Regions from separate parts of the Fimbriimonas sp. LA-C6 genome, predicted to be linked through region 2. Evidence: riboswitches for the same ligand, from Rfam matches in the RefSeq annotation. Region 2 holds a riboswitch; the other holds the start of a gene.
The links. A riboswitch is a leader RNA that binds a small molecule or an ion and turns the genes downstream of it on or off. The one in region 2 is predicted to bind cyclic di-AMP.
Positions count from the first base shown of each region.

Region 1 (8,784 bases), 1.5 Mb from region 2:
CAAGCAAATCGTCTTCTGGTGGCTCAACGGACGGGTCGTCCAGGACGGGAGCGCCCCCAGCCTCCAAATAGGAGTGACGACCTGGAGTGCGTACTGTAATGGCACGTCCACGTCTTGGCTGAGTTGCTAACCCGTTTTCTGCTGACATAATTCTGTTCTATTCCTCCGAAGCTCTCCGTGAACTTCCATGTCGAGAGGTCACTCCAGCCGCTTGATCACCACTGATATACGGTCCGAGTTCACCTAAAATTTCATTCAATACAAAGCTGATCTTGGGGGTATAAGTAAATAACCACCGCGATCACGTTAACACTCCCACCTGTCGATGTCAAGGACACGAAAAATGTTTGACGTGCAAAAGACCGACTCTTTGTCTTTTGCCCGACGCTGCGAGGGTGTAGATAATTATATGTTTAGACGTGTTGATAGGGGCAAGACGTTGCAACTTATTGACCAATTATGCCATTCTTCGGAGTTTTTCGACTGTTTGGCGCAAGGTTCGCCCTACAAAGCAGGCACTTTCCTTGGTGTTGAGTCTACTAAAGCTCAATCGAACGGTTCCTCGAACTAGTGATTCCTCCATCCCCAATCGCGTCAAAACTCGACTAGGTTCCGTTGAATGTGAGCTACAGGCAGCGCCACTGCTGATCGCAAATCCAGCTTGATCACATTCCACCACCAAAGTTTCGCCCTGTACGCCCTTAAAACTTAGACTGAGAATATACGGGGAAGTTCTGTCTCCCCCATTCCATTGCCAGTCTGAAAGTTGTTTGAGTTCCTCTAGAACAATTCCTCGCAGGTCGGATGCATGAGCCAGGTTAACTTGCCACTCTTGGGAAGCAATCTCCGCAGCCACACCAAATCCTACGACCGCAGGGACGTTAATGGTGCCGGCACGGAACCCTAATTCCTGCTCACCCCCATAAAACAAGGGTTCAGGTGGGCTTTCTATGCAATAGAGCAGTCCGACGCCCTTGGGGCCATACAGCTTGTGTGCACTTGCAGATGCGTAATCCAGTCCCTCGACAGAGATCGGGACTTTTCCAAAGGCCTGCGTAATGTCGGAATGCAAGGAATAGGGTTGATGCTTGAACTCTTCGAGATCAAACATGGTGCCCGTCTCGTTGTTGATTGCCATGACACTCACGCATATGGTTTCTGCGTCAGGCTGGCCCAAGGTGGTTCCGCTGTGGGGGAGGAATTTGCCACCATGCGTCGTTTGGTATTCGTCCAGCGAAGAGTGCTCGAAGGGGCTGGTGATGGGTTTGAGAGAGGAGAGGATCCAGTTGTTGGCCTCAGTGGCTCCACTTGTAAAGATAATTTGCAGTGGATCGTCTGCACCCAAGAGGCTTGCGATGCGTTCCCTTGCCAGCTCAACGGCTTCGTGTGCACGTTGCCCGAAGCTATGAATGGAGTTGGCATTTCCAAATGCCTCCGAGAAGAAAGGGAGCATCTCCCGTAGAACGCGCTCGTCTACGGGAGTTGTGGCAGCGTTGTCGAAGTAGCGATCCAGCATGTTGTCGACGACGCTTGATCGCGCTTAGCGAGCTACGCCGATTTTGCTGAAGGCTTCCTTCAAGAGGGCTGGAACGTCGCTGGTTCGATCTGCAACAGATGCGCCAGCGGACAGGAGTGCGTCAACCTTGGACTGCGGTGTACCTGTGTTACCAGAGATGATGGCTCCAGCATGGCCCATTCGCTTTCCAGGAGGTGCGGTTCGTCCAGAGATGAAGCTCACAACCGGCTTCTTCATCGTCTTGATGAACTCAGCTGCTGCTTCCTCGTCGGATCCGCCGATTTCGCCGATCAATACAACGGCTTCAGATTTCGGATCTGCCTCGAACATCTCCATCACTTCGATGAATCGAGTTCCAGGGAGCGGGTCGCCGCCAATTCCGACGCAGGTGGTCTGGCCAAAACCAGCTCGGGTCATTTCCCAAACGATCTCGTAGGTAAGGGTTCCGCTTCGGGAAACGAGACCAACGTTACCAGGGGTAAAGATGTGGCCTGGCATGATTCCCATCTTGCACTCGCCTGGAGTGATGATTCCTGCGCAGTTGCCACCCAGGAGACGGGTGGTTCCGTTTGCGTGGAGTCGGCTCACCATGCGGAGGCTGTCCTGAATGGGGATTCCTTCGGTGATGAGCGTCACGAACGGGACGCCAGCAGCCTCGCACTCGAGAACGGAGTCAGCTGCAAAGGGAGGTGGGACGAAGATGAGCGCCGCGTTTGCCCCGGTCGCCTTCACCGCTTCTTCAACGGTATCGAAGACGGGAACGCCTTCAAATGTGGTGCCGCCCTTTCCTGGGGTGACGCCGCCTACAACCTTTGTGCCGTACTCGATCATCTGCTTCGCGTGGAAGCTACCCTCGCGGCCGGTAATGCCACAGACGATCACCTTTGTGTCCTTGTCGACGAGAACTGCCATATTGCCCAATAGAATACCGACTTTGGCGTGCAACAAGTGTGTGCCACCTCGTATCCAGCCCGGTCGGACCGTTTGTTAAAATTGACGATTTTTCGGAATCATTTCAAAGCACCTGCATGTATAGTAAATATGGCTGCAAAGCCAACCGTTGAATCCACTTCGGTGGAACGGGGGAACCGTAACTTAGGGGTGAACGAAGCCTAATTTGGCTTCCAGGGTATCTCTTGGCCCGAATCCGACAGCTAACCCCGTAGGCGTATGTAAGAGTTTGGTTGCGTGTGCACAACGCCAGATCTCATCTGGAAGAGAAGGCAGAACAATGAAGTTTTGTCAGAGCGCAGGACCCTTGCCTTTGTAGCTTGATAAGATGAAGAGCTTTGTGTGAACCGTTGGGCGCCTCTGGCTGCAATGGAGCGGTGTCAGCGTAGACGAATTCATTACGAAACCCTTCGAGTAAGAACCACCTCCTGTTGACAAAGGGCCTTCTAGTCAGAAGGTCCTTTCTATTTTATCGTTCTGTTAAGTTCGTCCGAACTGACGGTGTAAACTGCACGGCATGAGCAAGGAAACGCCGGGAGTTCGGTACGCAGAGGTGTATCGCGAGACGGCAGAGACCCGCGTACAGATCGTTCTAGACCTTGATGGCGGAACGCGTCGAGACATTCTAACAGGCCTCGGTTTCTTCGACCATATGCTCTCGCAGTTGGCTTTCCATGGTCAAATCGATCTAGGAGTGAGCGCAGAGGGTGACCTTGAGATTGACGATCACCACACCGTAGAAGATGTGGGAATCGTGCTCGGACAAGCCATTCGCCAAGCGCTGGACCCCAGTGTTCCTATTGAGCGATACTCATCCAACCACACCGTGATGGATGAAGCCCTCATCTTGGCCGCCATCGATATTTCAGGCCGTGGAATGCTCACGTACGACATCCCGTTCAAGAGAGAAATGATTGGCGATCTCTCCACGGAGTGTGTTCGCGAGTTCTTCCGTGCACTCTCCTCGCACAGCGGCATCTCCATTCACCTCAAGAAGATTGCAGGCGAGAACGATCATCACGTCTGCGAAGCAACATTCAAAGCGTTCGGACGTGCGCTCCGAGATGCCGTTCAAAAAACAGAGCGACGCGGCTCAACCTCAACGAAAGGGAAGCGCGATTGATCACGATTTTAGACTACGGAATTAACAACATTAGCTCGCTCGAAAAAGCCGTCCGCAAGCTGGGGCACGAGGTCCAGGTTTCAACTAATCTCGATGGCGCAACCAAGCTCCTCATCCCAGGAGTCGGCGCCTATGGAGCGGCAATGCAGCAGCTTGCCCCACTCAAGTCGGATATTCGATCCTTTGCCGCCGATGGCAATCCGGTCATGGGCATCTGCCTGGGCCAACAGCTTCTTTTTGAAAGAAGCGAAGAGCTAGGAGAATTTGAGGGCTTAGGGATCGTGCCTGGCACCGTAAAGTATCTGCCGCCCTCACCTGGACTGAAGGTCCCGCACATGGGCTGGAGTGCTCTCAACTACGTTCGCCATGACGGTTTAGGCGAAGGCGGGCGGCAGGGCGAACAGGTCTACTTCGTTCACTCTCTCTACGTAGAGTGCACAAACCCTGAGGATGTGGTGGCTACGGCGGAGCACGGAATTCAGTTCACGGCGGCTATTCAACATAAGAATGTGTGGGGCACTCAGTTCCACCCCGAGAAGAGCAGCGCAGTTGGACTCAGAATCTTGGAGCGTTTCCTTCAGTGCTAGTCCTCCCCGCAATCGATCTATTGGGTGGCAAGTGCGTCCGGCTCTCCCAAGGCGACTACAACCGCGAAAAGGTGTATGGCGAAGACCCAGTCGCTCTGGCAAAACTGTTTGAAGACGAAGGTGCCGAGTGGCTCCACGTCGTCGACCTAGATGGGGCCAAAACTGGACTCCCCTCCAACCTTCACTGGATTGAAAAGATCGCGTCGCAAACCGGCCTCAAAGTGGAATTCGGCGGAGGCATCCGAAGTCTCGAAGTCGCAAAGTCATCCTTGAATGCTGGTGTGCAAAGAGTCGTGGTTGGAACCAAACTGGTCCAAGACCCAGAACTTGCCGCACTTCTTTTCAGAGAACTAGGCGAAGGCGTCGTCGCAGGAATCGATGCACGAGAAGGAAAAGCTGCGGTTGCAGGCTGGCTCGACCAGTCTGAGGTGACAGCTGTCGAACTTGCTCAGCAGATGGTTGCAGGCGGCGCAAAGCGATTCATCGTCACCGACATCGCCCGCGACGGCATGTTAACCGGACCCAACACTCAATTGCTTTTGGATGTTCAGCGGGCGGTTCCCGTACCGGTCATCCAGAGCGGTGGCATCGCAGAACTAAGCGATCTCGAAGCGTTACTTGCACTAGGAGACGAATGCCCCGAAGGCGTCATCGTGGGGCGAGCCATCTATGAAGGTAAGTTTTCTGTCAAAGACGCGGTCTCTCTTTTAAAAAATTAAACGAAATCGTCCTAGGACCTTAAAATTATTGAATTACAATCATCTTGTCTTGCAAAGAGGGAAGTGAGATGATTGGATTGAACGAAGAGATAGTTGTTCCGGTGGTGTTCGCTTTGATTCCGGTAGTGGCAATCATGACGCGTCATCAACAGAAGATGACAGAAATCATTCATCGTGACAAGTCAAGTCAACTTGGCATGGAGTTGGACGCCGTGAAGTCAGAAATGCGGGAGCTAAAGACTCTTATCCACCAACAGACGATTATGTTGGACAATCTAACTAAGAGGGATCTCCCTGTACCGTCCGTCATGGTCGGCTACAAGGAGCCTGTGGGGAACCGCTGAATATGTTTAACTTGAATGGCCTGCTTGCAGCTTTTGATCCTATTGGACTTGTCAGCGTGATGATTCCAATCATCGCGCTCATGATCCCAATCGTCGCCTTGTTATCCAAGCACCAGCGAGACATGGCGGAACTGATTCACAAGAACCACGCTCAAACTTCGAACAATGATATCCAGGCTGTTCGCCAGGAAATCAGCGAACTGAAGGAGATCGTACATCAACTCGCGATCAGTGTCGATAGTCAGCCGCGGATACCGATGCAGACCCCGCCCGCACCTCACACCGAAACGCGCGAAATTCAAGCGGGACTATAGTGATGCACGATCTAGCCCCCGTCATAGTGAGCCTTGTTTTCTTCATGGTTCCCATCATCGCGATCCTAACGCGTCACCAGCAGAAGATGGCACTCATCATCCATCAGAGTCCCCAGCGGAACGACGGACTTGATCGCGACGTAGAAAAGCTAACGAGGGAAGTAAGCGAACTGAAAGAGTTAATCCACCAGCAAACCTTGATGCTGGATAGCCTTACTCAGAACCGCCTACCGAACATTCCAGAGCAGAGTGACGCTATTAAGCAGAGACTCCATTCTTAATAAGATTTCGATACCTGAAGCAAGACGGACTTCCCATCCGTCTTGTATTTTCTGTCGTGTGAACGAACTTTCCGAAAATTCACTGGCAAGGTTAGCGTTTTGTTGACTTTGCTGGTTGGTTGGCGGTAATGTACTAGTTCGCGTAAATGTGCCCGGAGGCTAGATGAGAGTTATTCAGCCGTCCTCGAAGCGAATCGGCCGGTTCCTCGAGGTCCCCTACCTTATTGAACTTCAACTGAACTCATATAAATGGTTCCTAGAAGAGGGCCTTCCAGAGCTTTTCAAGACGTTTAGTCCGATCTGGGATTTCACCCAGACCAATTATATCGAACTCGTTTCGTTCACGTTAGGCGAGCCCAAGTATTCCATTCAGGACTGCAGGGATCGCGACATGACATTCGAAACCCCGATCAAGGCGATTGTTCGCTTTGGTGGGCGGGATCGTGAGGTGATCGAGTCTGAGGTTTATCTTGGCGACCTGCCAGTGATGACCGACAAAGGCACGTTCATTATCAACGGACGAGAGCGTGTAATTGTAAGTCAGTTAAGCCGCTCCCCAGGTCTGTATTTTGAAGAGGGTGTCGACAGCTCGATGCAAGTCGTTGTATCAGCTCGTGTGATCCCCAACGAAGGCCCATGGCTCGAAGTCGAATCCGACTCGAACTTGGTCGTTCGAACGCAAATAAGCCAAACCAAGAAACTGCCACTCACCCAATTGGTGAAAGCCCTTTACTACTTTGAAAAAGGTAGAGGTCGGCAGGAAATGTTGCTGTCCAATGCTGCTGGTCGACGAGTTGTCGAGCCGGTGGTTGATGGCGACACAGGTGAGGTCTTAGTCGAGGCTGGCAGAGTTCTAAGCCAGGCCGATATCGACGCGTTCCCTCCTTCACTTCAAGAGATGAAGGCCGTCCTGGAGACCCCGCTAGGAACGAACGAAGAAATTCGAAAGTTCTTCAGTAAAGAAGTTGTTCTTGAAACCCCAACCCTAGATGATTTGGTTGGAAAGCGTGTGATCGAAGATCTGAGCGACGGCTCGGAACTGATCATTCGACAAGGCGAAAGAATCGATCGCGATACCGCTAAGCGGATCGAAGCAATGGGGTTAACAAACCTCAAGCTGATCGAAGTTCTTCCTCTTGCGGAGTCCACGCTTGATGCAGATACAACCACCAATGCTCGAGAAGCATTGCTCGATATTTATAAGCGACTTCGCCCAGGTGAAGCCGCAAACGAAGAAGCCGCGAAGCAACTCGTGTACGGCTTGTTCTTTGATATCAAGCGATACGATCTTGGAAAGGTTGGCCGCCGCTTCTTGAACCAGAAGCTCGGTATCAATCTGCCGCTCAACTCACGAAACCTCACCTCGGATGACTTGGTCACGATCTTGATCAAGATGGTCCCTTATGTGAATCGTGAAGCAGAGCGAGACGACATTGACGACCTTAAGAACAAGCGTGTTCGATCGGTCGGTGAACTGTTGCAAAGTCAGCTCCGCCTCGGATTCGTCCGAATGGAGAAGGTTGCTCGAGAGCGAATGACCTCCACTGATCAAGAGAATCTGCTACCAGGCATCATTCTCTCGGTTAAGCCGGTCAGCGCTTCCATTAAGAGCTTCTTTAGTAGCAACCAGCTGTCCACGTTCATGGACCAGACGAACCCGCTGTCGGAAATCACCAACAAGCGACGTCTTTCGTCTCTTGGACCTGGTGGTCTGCAACGAACCAGCGCCAAGCTGGAAGTCCGCGACGTTCACCGTTCTCACTACGGTCGAATCTGTCCTATTGAAACACCTGAAGGTCCAAACATTGGTTTGATCTCTCAGCTCACCACGCATGCTCGTGTGGACGAGTTCGGCTTCATCATGACTCCTTACCGAAAGGTGAACAACGGCGTCGTGACGGACGAAATCATCTACATGACCGCACAGGAAGAGACGGGCCAGCTCGTTGCTCCTGCGGACGTGGAAAGCGATGAGTCTGGTCTCATCAAAGCAGACCGAGTTCAGGTTCGCTGCGCCGGTGGTGACGTGGGTGGTGCAAGCTATCCAATCGTCGCTCGAGATCGCATCGACTTCATGGACGTTTCGCCTGTTCAGATCATCTCGGTTGCTACCGCGCTGATTCCGTTCCTAGAGAACGACGACGCGAACCGTGCTCTGATGGGCGCGAACATGCAACGCCAGGCAGTTCCTTGCTTGAGATCCGAAAAGCCTCTCGTGGGCACCGGATACGAGCGAGTTGCAGCCGTTGACTCCGGCGCTGCTGTCATCGCGAAGTTCCCTGGAACAGTCGAGTACGTGACGGCGCTTGAGATCCGAATTCGAAGAGATACCGGTGAAGTGGATCGATACGAGCTTATGCACCTCGTGCAGAGCAACAAGTCGACCTGTTTCACTCACCGACCTGTTGTCGCTCTCGGACAGCGCGTTCTCAAGGGTGACCCTCTTGCAGACGGCGCTTGCTGTGACGATGGCGAGTTGGCACTTGGTAAGAACGTTCTTGTAGCGTTTATGCCTTGGAACGGTTACAACTACGAAGACGCGATCCTCATCTCGGAGCGCATGGTGAAGGATGACGTCTATACGTCCATCCACATCGAGCGACACGAGAGCGAAGCAGTCGATACCAAGCTCGGACCAGAAGAAATCACTCGGGACATTCCAAACGTTGGCGAAGAGGCCCTGAAGGACCTCGACGAAAACGGAATTATCCGAATCGGTGCAGAAGTTCGACCAGAAGATATCTTGGTTGGTAAGGTAGCTCCCAAGGGGCAGGTTGAGATGACCGCTGAAGAGCGACTCATCATCGCCATCTTTGGTAAGAAAGCTGAAGAAACACGCGACGTATCTCTCCGATTGCCTCACGGTGAAAAGGGAACTATCGTAGACGTCAAGGTCTTCAGCCGATACAAGTATCTCAGCCCTTCGATCAACTACGTGTACAAGGAATC
Region 1 is NZ_AP038796.1:274,481-283,264, reverse strand. Features, by position in the region: gene ACZ51B_RS01370 (sigma-70 family RNA polymerase sigma factor) at 1-148, opposite strand, end outside; gene ACZ51B_RS01365 (cysteine desulfurase family protein) at 458-1,516, opposite strand; gene sucD (succinate--CoA ligase subunit alpha) at 1,541-2,428, opposite strand; cyclic di-AMP (ydaO/yuaA leader) riboswitch at 2,565-2,700, shown strand; gene hisB (imidazoleglycerol-phosphate dehydratase HisB) at 2,985-3,590, shown strand; gene hisH (imidazole glycerol phosphate synthase subunit HisH) at 3,587-4,177, shown strand; gene hisA (1-(5-phosphoribosyl)-5-[(5-phosphoribosylamino)methylideneamino]imidazole-4-carboxamide isomerase) at 4,171-4,896, shown strand; gene ACZ51B_RS01340 (hypothetical protein) at 4,965-5,240, shown strand; gene ACZ51B_RS01335 (hypothetical protein) at 5,243-5,554, shown strand; gene ACZ51B_RS01330 (hypothetical protein) at 5,557-5,835, shown strand; gene rpoB (DNA-directed RNA polymerase subunit beta) at 5,999-8,784, shown strand, end outside.
Region 1: it holds a riboswitch for cyclic di-AMP, as region 2 does, so the genes downstream of both, hisB (imidazoleglycerol-phosphate dehydratase HisB) here and ACZ51B_RS14995 (hypothetical protein) in region 2, are expected to answer to the same signal.

Region 2 (8,784 bases):
AAGGGAGAGGACGGCTCCTGCCTTTCTGCTCCTTGGCCTCGAAGTCAGATATGTTGGTCGGTTGGCCACTCCTAAGTAAATACGAAGCAACGTTTGACTACCGCCAAGGCCGTTTGATTTTGCGCCCAATTAAAGAAAAGATGTCCCGCCCTAAATATTAGTAAGTTGTTGGTTATGTTAGTAAAAATGCATCCAGATTCCTAAATTTGAGCTAGTCCTCAACATACATCATTTCACAGAAGCCAAACACAAGCTCTCGTCACGATGTCCTAATGCTTGTGACGTATACGCCTTATGGTCAAAGAGAGAATTTCATCACCTTACTGGGTAAGCGTTTCAGTTTCTTATGAATGTTGAGTCAAACCGCTGAACAAGGAAGCATTCGTTGATTCCCTTTCAAGTCGTGTCGCGTGCGCCACACTATCACTGGCACTACCTCGCAAGTGGACTTATCGGCCGCCTAGGCCGCTGAGGGTTACTCCTTCTATGAAGTAGCGTTGGGCGAAGAAGAATAGGAGGAGGATGGGGATCATGGTCATGGTGGCGAATGCCATGAGCATGCCGGGTTCTCCGCTTCTTTCTCCGTTGAACAGTTGCAGCGCGTAGCTGAGGGGCATGTTTTCTGGGGAGTTGATGTAGATGAGCGGACCCATGAAGTTGTTCCAGGCTCCCATGACGGTGCCGATCGCGACGACTGCTAGGGCGGGTTTGATCATGGGGAGCATGATGCTCCAGAAGGTTTTGAGGTAGCTACAACCGTCGATTTTGGCGGCGTCTTCTAGCTCCATGGGGATGCTTTTGAAGAATTGGCGCAGCAGGAAGATGTTGTAGGCGCTTCCGAAGAATGCTGGGACCCAGAGTGGATAGAGCGTGTCGATCCAGCCGAGTTGTTTGAAGATGAGGAACTGCGGGAGAAGCGTGACCGCGCCGGGGAGCATCATGGTGCTCAGTAGGATGGCGAAGAGCAGCTCTTTGCCTGGGAAGACCATTCTAGAGAACGCGTAGGCGACGATGGCAGAGCTCAAGACGGCACCAAACACCGAGAGGATCACGATGACGAGGGTGTTTTTGAGATAGACCAGTCCTCGTTTGGTCTCGAGGGGTAGGAAGTCGAGAGCTTCCGAATAGTTTTTGGTACGCAGGCCGATGTGGCGGACCGGTTCGGTTTGGGAGGCGAGGAGTATGGCCTCTTTGTTGGCCATGTTTGCGGGTTCTAGGACAGAGACTCGCTTGCGACCATCGTTCATTTCCTCGATGACCATGGCTTTGACCGGGATATTGTCGATCTTTGCTGTGACGACAGGGATGTCTTTGGGGACTTCCTTGAGACTGGCCATCTGCGTCTCGAAGGTGATTCCGCGGATTGCCATTGGCTTGAAGATGTCGACTCGGACGGTATCGCCCTTTCGATCGATAATGTTGCCTTGCACCTTTTCACCGTTGTAGAGCCCTTCGTACATTGGGTTCTTGGGGTCTTTGTAGGGGACGGTGTCCTGCACTCGGGGGATCCAGACGATGCCGTTTGGCGAGGACATGTCGCGGTCTTCTTTGAAGCTAGTGATCACTAAGAAGGCGAAGGGGACTCCGAAGATGAGGGAGCCGGCGATGAGGGTTGCCTGGGTGACAATTGTCTTGGAGTAGCCGCGGGTTTTGGTGGCTCTGCCTGCGATGACCATGGCAAACACACCTGCGATGGCGAGCAGGATGATGGCGCATGCTGTGGTGGGCTCAAAGGGGATGTTGCCTTTGAGGACGGTGATGGTGTTGGTCTTGTCTGACTTGTAGAGGTAGAAGCCCAGAACAAGAACTGCTGCCCAGATGCCGGTGGCTTTCAGCTTTGCTGTGCGGTCTTCCGGACTGGTGGACATGGTTGACTGCGCTGCACGGAGGCCGGTGAACACCAGACTGACGATGCAGAACCAGGCGGCGACGGGCATGACGAGCCATACGATGGGGAGGTGCCAAAGGGCGTCTGTCTTCCCAACAATTGGCTTAGGGGCTAGTGCGGAGAAGGCTAGGCCGGCGGCTCCGATGAGGGAGCTGATGACTAGGTTCTTGCTGAGGCGAGCTTGGTCTAGGCCTGGAGCTTTGGAGACCACCTGCGCGAGCAGAATGATTGCGCGAATTCCGAAAAACCAGCCTAGCCAGGCTGCGAAAGTCGCAAGGACGTAGAGGGTATCGCCGTTCATTTATCTGACTCGTAGTGCACCCAACGAGGGGCCAGTTTGAATTGGAAGCCTGTGAAGAGCAGGATCAGGCCGAAGATCATCCATGCGAGCGCCGATGCGTAGCCCATATCGAAGAACGCGAATGCGTTTCGGAAGAGGTGGTACACGGGCGTTAGAAGCGAGTCGTCTGCTCCGATGGGACCGTCGGCTGACGGCTTCATGATGTAGATTCGGTCGAAGTCCTGAAGTGCTCCGATGAAGCCCATGACTGTGTTGAAGAAGATCACGGGGCTGAGCTGTGGGAAGGTGATGGACCAGAACTGCTGTTTGGGGTTCGCTCCATCGATGCTTGCTGCTTCGTAGAGGGTTCCCGAGATGCCTTTGAGTCCGGCTAGCCAGAGGACCATCCCGCTTCCTGCGCCCCAGACACCCATGAGGATGAGTGCGGGTTTGGACCATTCGGCGGATTGGATCCAGCCGGGTGGCGAAATGGAAAGCCATGGGGTCAAGGTTTTTGCCCAGATGGAGTTGATGAGGCCTTTATTGGGGTCTGCGGTGAGAACCCAGATCCAGAGCACTGCGCTGGCGACTCCTGGCACGATGGACGGGAGATAGAACATCGACCTGTAGAACCTAAGGCCTTTGCTGGCGGTGTTGAGCAGGAGGGCGATGGCGAGTCCGGTGCAAAGGGAGAGTGGGACGCCTGCCAGGGCCATGTAGGCTGAGTTGTAGAGCGACTTGACGACATTTCCGCGGTCCGTGGTGACCATGTCGTGGTAGTTCTTGAGTCCGACCCAGCGTGCTTCGTTGAGGACATCGTATTGGGTGAAGCCGAAGAACAGTGAGGCCAGCATGGGACCAGCGGTGAGGACCAGGAATCCGATGAGCCAAGGGGAGACGAAGGTGTAGGCCCAGCGGGCTTCGTTTCTGGCGAGTTTGCCAATCTTTTGGCGACCGAACCACACCACGAATGTGATCACGGCTGCTGCGATTAGCGCGATACCGCCCTTTACGGGAATACCTAGATCGATAACGGAGTAGCGCTCTTTTTGGAAGAAGGCGTCGAGGTCGCGTTGGACGTTTGCTTGGCTGGAGAGCAGCGCGTCTTTGGGCGACATCTTGTGATAGAGGGCTGTTTCCATGGCTCGGACGTGCTCTGACCAGAGTTTCTGTCCGGCGAAAGTTGCGGGGCGGATTCGGCCCCATTTGGCAACGTCTACGTGGGTTTGGAGCGCTTGGGCGAACTTGGGGTCGGCCGGTTTGAAGCGTTTGAAGGCTTCCTCATTGGCTTCTTGGCTCCCTAAGATTCGTGGGATGAAGGCTCGGCCACGTGAGCGGTCCCACTTTTGTTGCTCGCTGTAATCGAGCATTCGGGCTTCGGTGCTGGTGGCGAATTTGATGTATGCCCAGGCTGCGTCCACATTTTTGGCGCCTCTTGGGATGGAGTAGCAGTAGCCGCCAAACCAGGTGATGAAGGTGTCTTTTTCTTTCGCGAAGCGACCTACTTTGTTATATCGGTCGTCGGGCACTGGGGCGGGGGCCGTGCTGAAATCGAGTTGCGGACCATAGCGGGAGAGGGTGCTGAGGATCCAGTCGCCATCGATCTTCATAGCGACTTTGCCGATGATGAAGGCATCGTTTTCTTTGCCGAGGAAGCCTGATTCGAACGACTTTGCTTTCTCGTAGCCGCCGACTAGGTCGTATCCCTTGAGGATGAACTTGAGGGCCTCTTCGGATTCGGGGCTATAGAGGGTGCAGGTTCTGCCGTCGGGTGACATGAAGGAGGCGTTGTTTTGGAACGAGTACATGTACAGCCAGGAGTTGCCGAAGTTGGGCATGAATCCGGCGATCTTCAACGTTCCGTCTGGATTGAATTCTGTGATGGCCTTACTGTAGGCGAGGACTTCGGACCAGGTTCTGGGTGGGCGCTCTGGGTCGAGTCCGGCTGCGCGGAGTTGGGCTGCTTTTTGGCGGAAGATGCCTCGGTTCCAGTAGAGGATGCGGTTGTCTGCGCCTGTTGGGATTCCGTAGATCTTGTTTTGGTAGATCGCTTCGTTCCAGGGGCCTTCGTAGTACTGCTCTTTCTTGGGGCAAGACGGATCGTTTTTGTCTCGGGCTAGAAGGTCGTCGAGGGGACGGAAGGCGCCACGGCTGGCCCAGTCTGAGATGGTGAAGCGGTCCTGGTTGATGACGTCGGGGGCTACGTTGCCCACGATGCTGGTCATCAGCTTTTGGGGGTCCATGTTGCCGGCTCCCATGCTGAGAACCCTCATATGGACGTCGGGGTTTCTCCGCGCAAATTCCCGGATGACCGCGTCTTGGCCTTTGTTGTCCGCGCCTGAGGTGAGTCCCCAGATAACTAGCTCGCCTTTTGGTTTGGCCGTTTGTGCTTGGGAACCCATGATGGTTCCTAGCGCCGCGAGCACGATGAACAAGAGTCGTCGATGAGTCTTCATCAATTCAGAACACATGCTACACCCGAAACTGGTCATTAGCTTGCCCGAGAATGGTTATTCTTAAAATGTCTTTCTTGCCACATCTTTGATATCTATGGGTTTTCCTATGGGTCTAACGCTCCGAACGGGCGTTGTGACCCGGTAGGATTATTTGCGTGTGATTCATTCACACGTCAGCCAAAGCCGAATGTTGCACGTCAACAGCGGGGGACCCAATTAACGGGGCTAACGATACGAATCGCGGGTAGTTCTTGACCCGAGCCCGACAGCTAACCTCGCAGGCAAATGCAGGAACCACTGCGCCCAGCGCATGTGGAGGAGGTTATGAAAAGTTGTTAACTCAGTACGAGATTAGGAAGCGAGTGGAAGCCATTCGCGCCTCGACGATTAAGCCTTTCAGTAAAGTCCGCCTTTTACTTAAGATGCGGCGTTCGCTTGGTTCGCATGCTCATTCCCTTGAGGTTGCGAAGGACCAGGTGGCTCTTGGTGCGGACCCTCAGGTTCGAGCTGGTATGGATCGGATGATCGACCAGGTTGGGATGTTGGAGGAAGACATTCGGGATGAGGCACGGGTTGCCCTTGCTAAAGCTTACGAACGCTCTGGTCGTCCTGATCTTAGCTGAGTAAACTGCTGACTCTCTCATGAGTCAATCACCCGAAGCCCAGGACGCTGCCCCACGACGTAAGGGGCCGTCGCCTATTCTAGGAATCTTTCTTACGGTATTTCTGGATCTGCTGGGCTTCGGGATGTTTATTCCCGATCTCCAGTTACGCGGCAAGCACCTCGCGGTTTCTTACCTCGGTGCGGGTGCTACTCCAGAGCAGATTCAGACCCTTACTGGGATTTCTCTTGCGGCTTTTAGTTTTGCTCAGCTTTTGACTGCGCCTTTTCTGGGACGGTTGAGTGACAAGATTGGTCGGAAGAAGATTCTGGTGGTTACGACCACTTTGGCGATCATTGGGTATCTGGTTTACGCCAACGCGACGAGTTTTCCGATTGTGTTGATCGCGCGGGCGATCTCGGGCATTGCGGCTGCGAATATTGGTGTGGCGTTTGCTTATGTTGCGGACGTGACGCTTCCTAAGGATCGAGCCAAGGGGCTGGGTGCTGTGGGTGCGGCGTTTGGGCTTGGGTTTGTGATGGGGCCGCCGCTGGGTGGGATTCTGCTCAAGATCAGCCATGACGACCAACACTTGCTGGGATATGTGGGTGCAGCTCTTGCTTGTGTGAATCTGTTCTATGTGGCGTTTTTCCTTCGGGAGAGCCTGGCGAGTTCGGACGCGGTACGCAAGACCGGTTTTTGGCACGACTTCCGGTTGGCGCTTTCGGACCCTAAGATGGCGCTGTTGTTGACGATGTTCTTCATCATCAACTTTGCTTTTACTAACTTGGAGTCCACTTACTTCTTGCTGCTTGCGGATAAGCGGTCGGTGTTCCACTTACCGGATGACCAGGCGAAGGTGACTGGGAGCTATTTGCTGGCGTTTGTGGGCGTCGTGATGGCGTTTATGCAAGGGTTTGTGGTGCAGCGGGCGACGCCGAAGTTTGGCGAAGTGAAGCTGTTGCGGTATGCGTACATTTTTTATGCGCCGATCTTTGCGATGATTCCTTATGCTCCGATTTGGGCTCCTGCTTTGCTTGGGATTTTGGCGCTAGGGATCTGTAATGGGCTTACTCAGCCGAGCTTGAGCAGTTTGATTTCTAGGAGTGCGCCGGGAGCTATTCAGGGCGGGATCTTTGGGATTACTCAGGCTTTGGGCGCTTTTGCGCGGTGTATTGGGCCTTTGATTAGCAGTCGATTGATGGCGAATTCGCCTGCTGCGCCGTATTGGTTGGGAGCGAGTTTAATTTTGATTCCGGCTGTTGCAGCTTGGTTTATTAAGATGGCGAAGGACTCGGGTAGTGCTGTGGCTGCAGAAGTGTTGCACTAACCGAAATTCTTTCAACAGATTCAAGCGTTTGAGCGTATTAAAGCGGTATACGTCGATGGTGACTCACCGGACTCAACGAGATGTGCTTGGTTCGATTCTAGGTTTGCTCGTATTTTTGGGCGGCATAGGACTGATGCTTCTCGTGTTTAAACTTGCCTATGAAATGTTTACAGTGCCACCGGATCAGGCACTGGGCATTGCGAAGGGCAAGGCGATTGATATTGCTCAGGCTGGTAACTCACTGACTTCGATTGGTGTTCGGATTATTTTGCTAATCGTGATGGGCATTGTGGGATCGATGGTGGCGAATCGTGGGATTTCGCTGTATGGGTTCTGCCGTGGCATAAAGACTGCTACCAAACAACCCGTCGAAACTCCAAGTTAACGTTTTTGCGGTCCCAGTTCGGGAATGTTCGGGTTGCCTCAAAACGTCTATAATGGTGTAAAGATCGTCGAACCATGCTTCCTTTGATTCCTGCAATCATAGTGCTCCTGCTGTTAGGGCCTTCCAATTCGGAACGGCTTGCTCGACAGGGCCTGTTGCCAGGGGCGGTTCAGGCGATTCACCAGCAGCTTGCATCTCCTAATCAAGAGGTTACGGACGAAGAGTCTCAGTCGGTTTTGGCTTCTCTGCTTGCCAGGACGAATCACCAAGACATTTCCGAAGCACTTTTGATGCTGTTGGTCGGTCCAAAGACTGCCAACCAAGCCAGCAAGACACCCGAATTTGATTCTGACGCTGAGTTACTTTCTCAGCAACCCCATTCACACCCATCAATTGCGATACAGGATGGGTTCCAAGACTGTCGGCGATCTCGCGACGGACCTTAGTTAACGAACCCTCACTCAGGTGATTTCCTCTGACCTACGATGCGCGTCGGGTTGGGCGTTTTGCCTGTGGATCGTTAACACCTACTCGCGCCATGCAGGTGCAATGCCTGTTCCGTCAACATGATTCAACTACTTAGAAAGCTATTCGACACCAGTAAGAAAGACGTTGATAACGTCCTGCCCATCATCAACAAGATCAACGGTCTTGAGTCTCAGTTCTCCGATTTGAGCGAAGAGCAGCTTCGCGAAAAGGCTTTGAGCTATAAGGAGCGCGCGCGGAGCGGCGAATCGCTCGATTCGCTTTTGCCTGAAGTGTTTGCGGTTGTCCGAGAAGTGAGCAAGCGCAAGTTGGGCATGCGGCACTTTGATGTGCAGTTGATTGGTGGCGCGGTTCTTCACCAGGGTCGCATTGCTGAAATGAAAACCGGTGAAGGTAAGACGCTCGTTGCGGTTGCTCCACTGGTTCTCAATGCGCTTACGGGTAAGGGCGCACACCTTGTTACGGTTAACGACTACCTTGCACGACGTGACGCTGTTTGGATGGGTCCGATTTATGACTTCATGGGCTTGAGCGTTGGAATTATCCAGGGCCAGTCTCAGGAAAGCGATGAGTTGGGTGGGTCTTACATTTATACTCCTGGCGCCTATCACGAGGATCCTCGATATGCGAACTTGGTGCCTTGCTCGCGACGGGATGCTTACGGATGCGACATCACTTACGGCACGAACCACGAGTTTGGATTTGACTATCTTCGCGACAACATGTCGTTCTCCGAAGAAGAGTTGGTGATGCGCGAGCTGAACTACGCGATGATCGACGAAGTCGACTCGATCCTTATTGATGAAGCTCGAACTCCTCACATCATTTCGGGCCCTTCGCATGAGGATGTCAGCGTTTACAAAGAGGTCGATAAGGTGGTTAGCCAGCTAAAGCCTGAGCTTCACTTCACTGCCGACAAGAAGAACCACTCCGCGAGCATGACTGAGGAAGGCATGGACTACGTGGAAGAGTTGATGGGCATTGACAACATTGCTGCTGACCCACGACTGTTCCACCACGTGAACGCTTCCGTTAAGGCTTATGCCTTGTTCGACCGGGATATTGACTACATCGTTCAGAAGGGCGAGGTTGTTATTATCGACGAGAATACGGGTCGTGCGATGTATGGCCGACGTTATGGCGACGGACTGCACCAGGCGCTTGAGGCTAAGGAAAAGGTTGAAGTTCAGCGCGAGAGCCAGACGGTTGCGACGATTACCTTCCAGAACCTGTTCCGACTTTACAGCACGCTGGCTGGTATGACCGGTACGGCTAAGACTGAGGAAGACGAGTTCCGAAAGATTTACGGTCTGGACGTTGTGAGCATTCCGACTCACCGACCGACGGCTCGTGTGGA
Region 2 is NZ_AP038796.1:3,219,077-3,227,860, reverse strand. Features, by position in the region: gene ACZ51B_RS15010 (hypothetical protein) at 1-161, shown strand, start outside; gene ACZ51B_RS15005 (carbohydrate ABC transporter permease) at 450-2,189, opposite strand; gene ACZ51B_RS15000 (extracellular solute-binding protein) at 2,186-4,624, opposite strand; cyclic di-AMP (ydaO/yuaA leader) riboswitch at 4,796-4,923, shown strand; gene ACZ51B_RS14995 (hypothetical protein) at 4,957-5,247, shown strand; gene ACZ51B_RS14990 (MFS transporter) at 5,267-6,556, shown strand; gene ACZ51B_RS14985 (hypothetical protein) at 6,690-6,941, shown strand; gene ACZ51B_RS14980 (hypothetical protein) at 7,016-7,387, shown strand; gene secA (preprotein translocase subunit SecA) at 7,508-8,784, shown strand, end outside.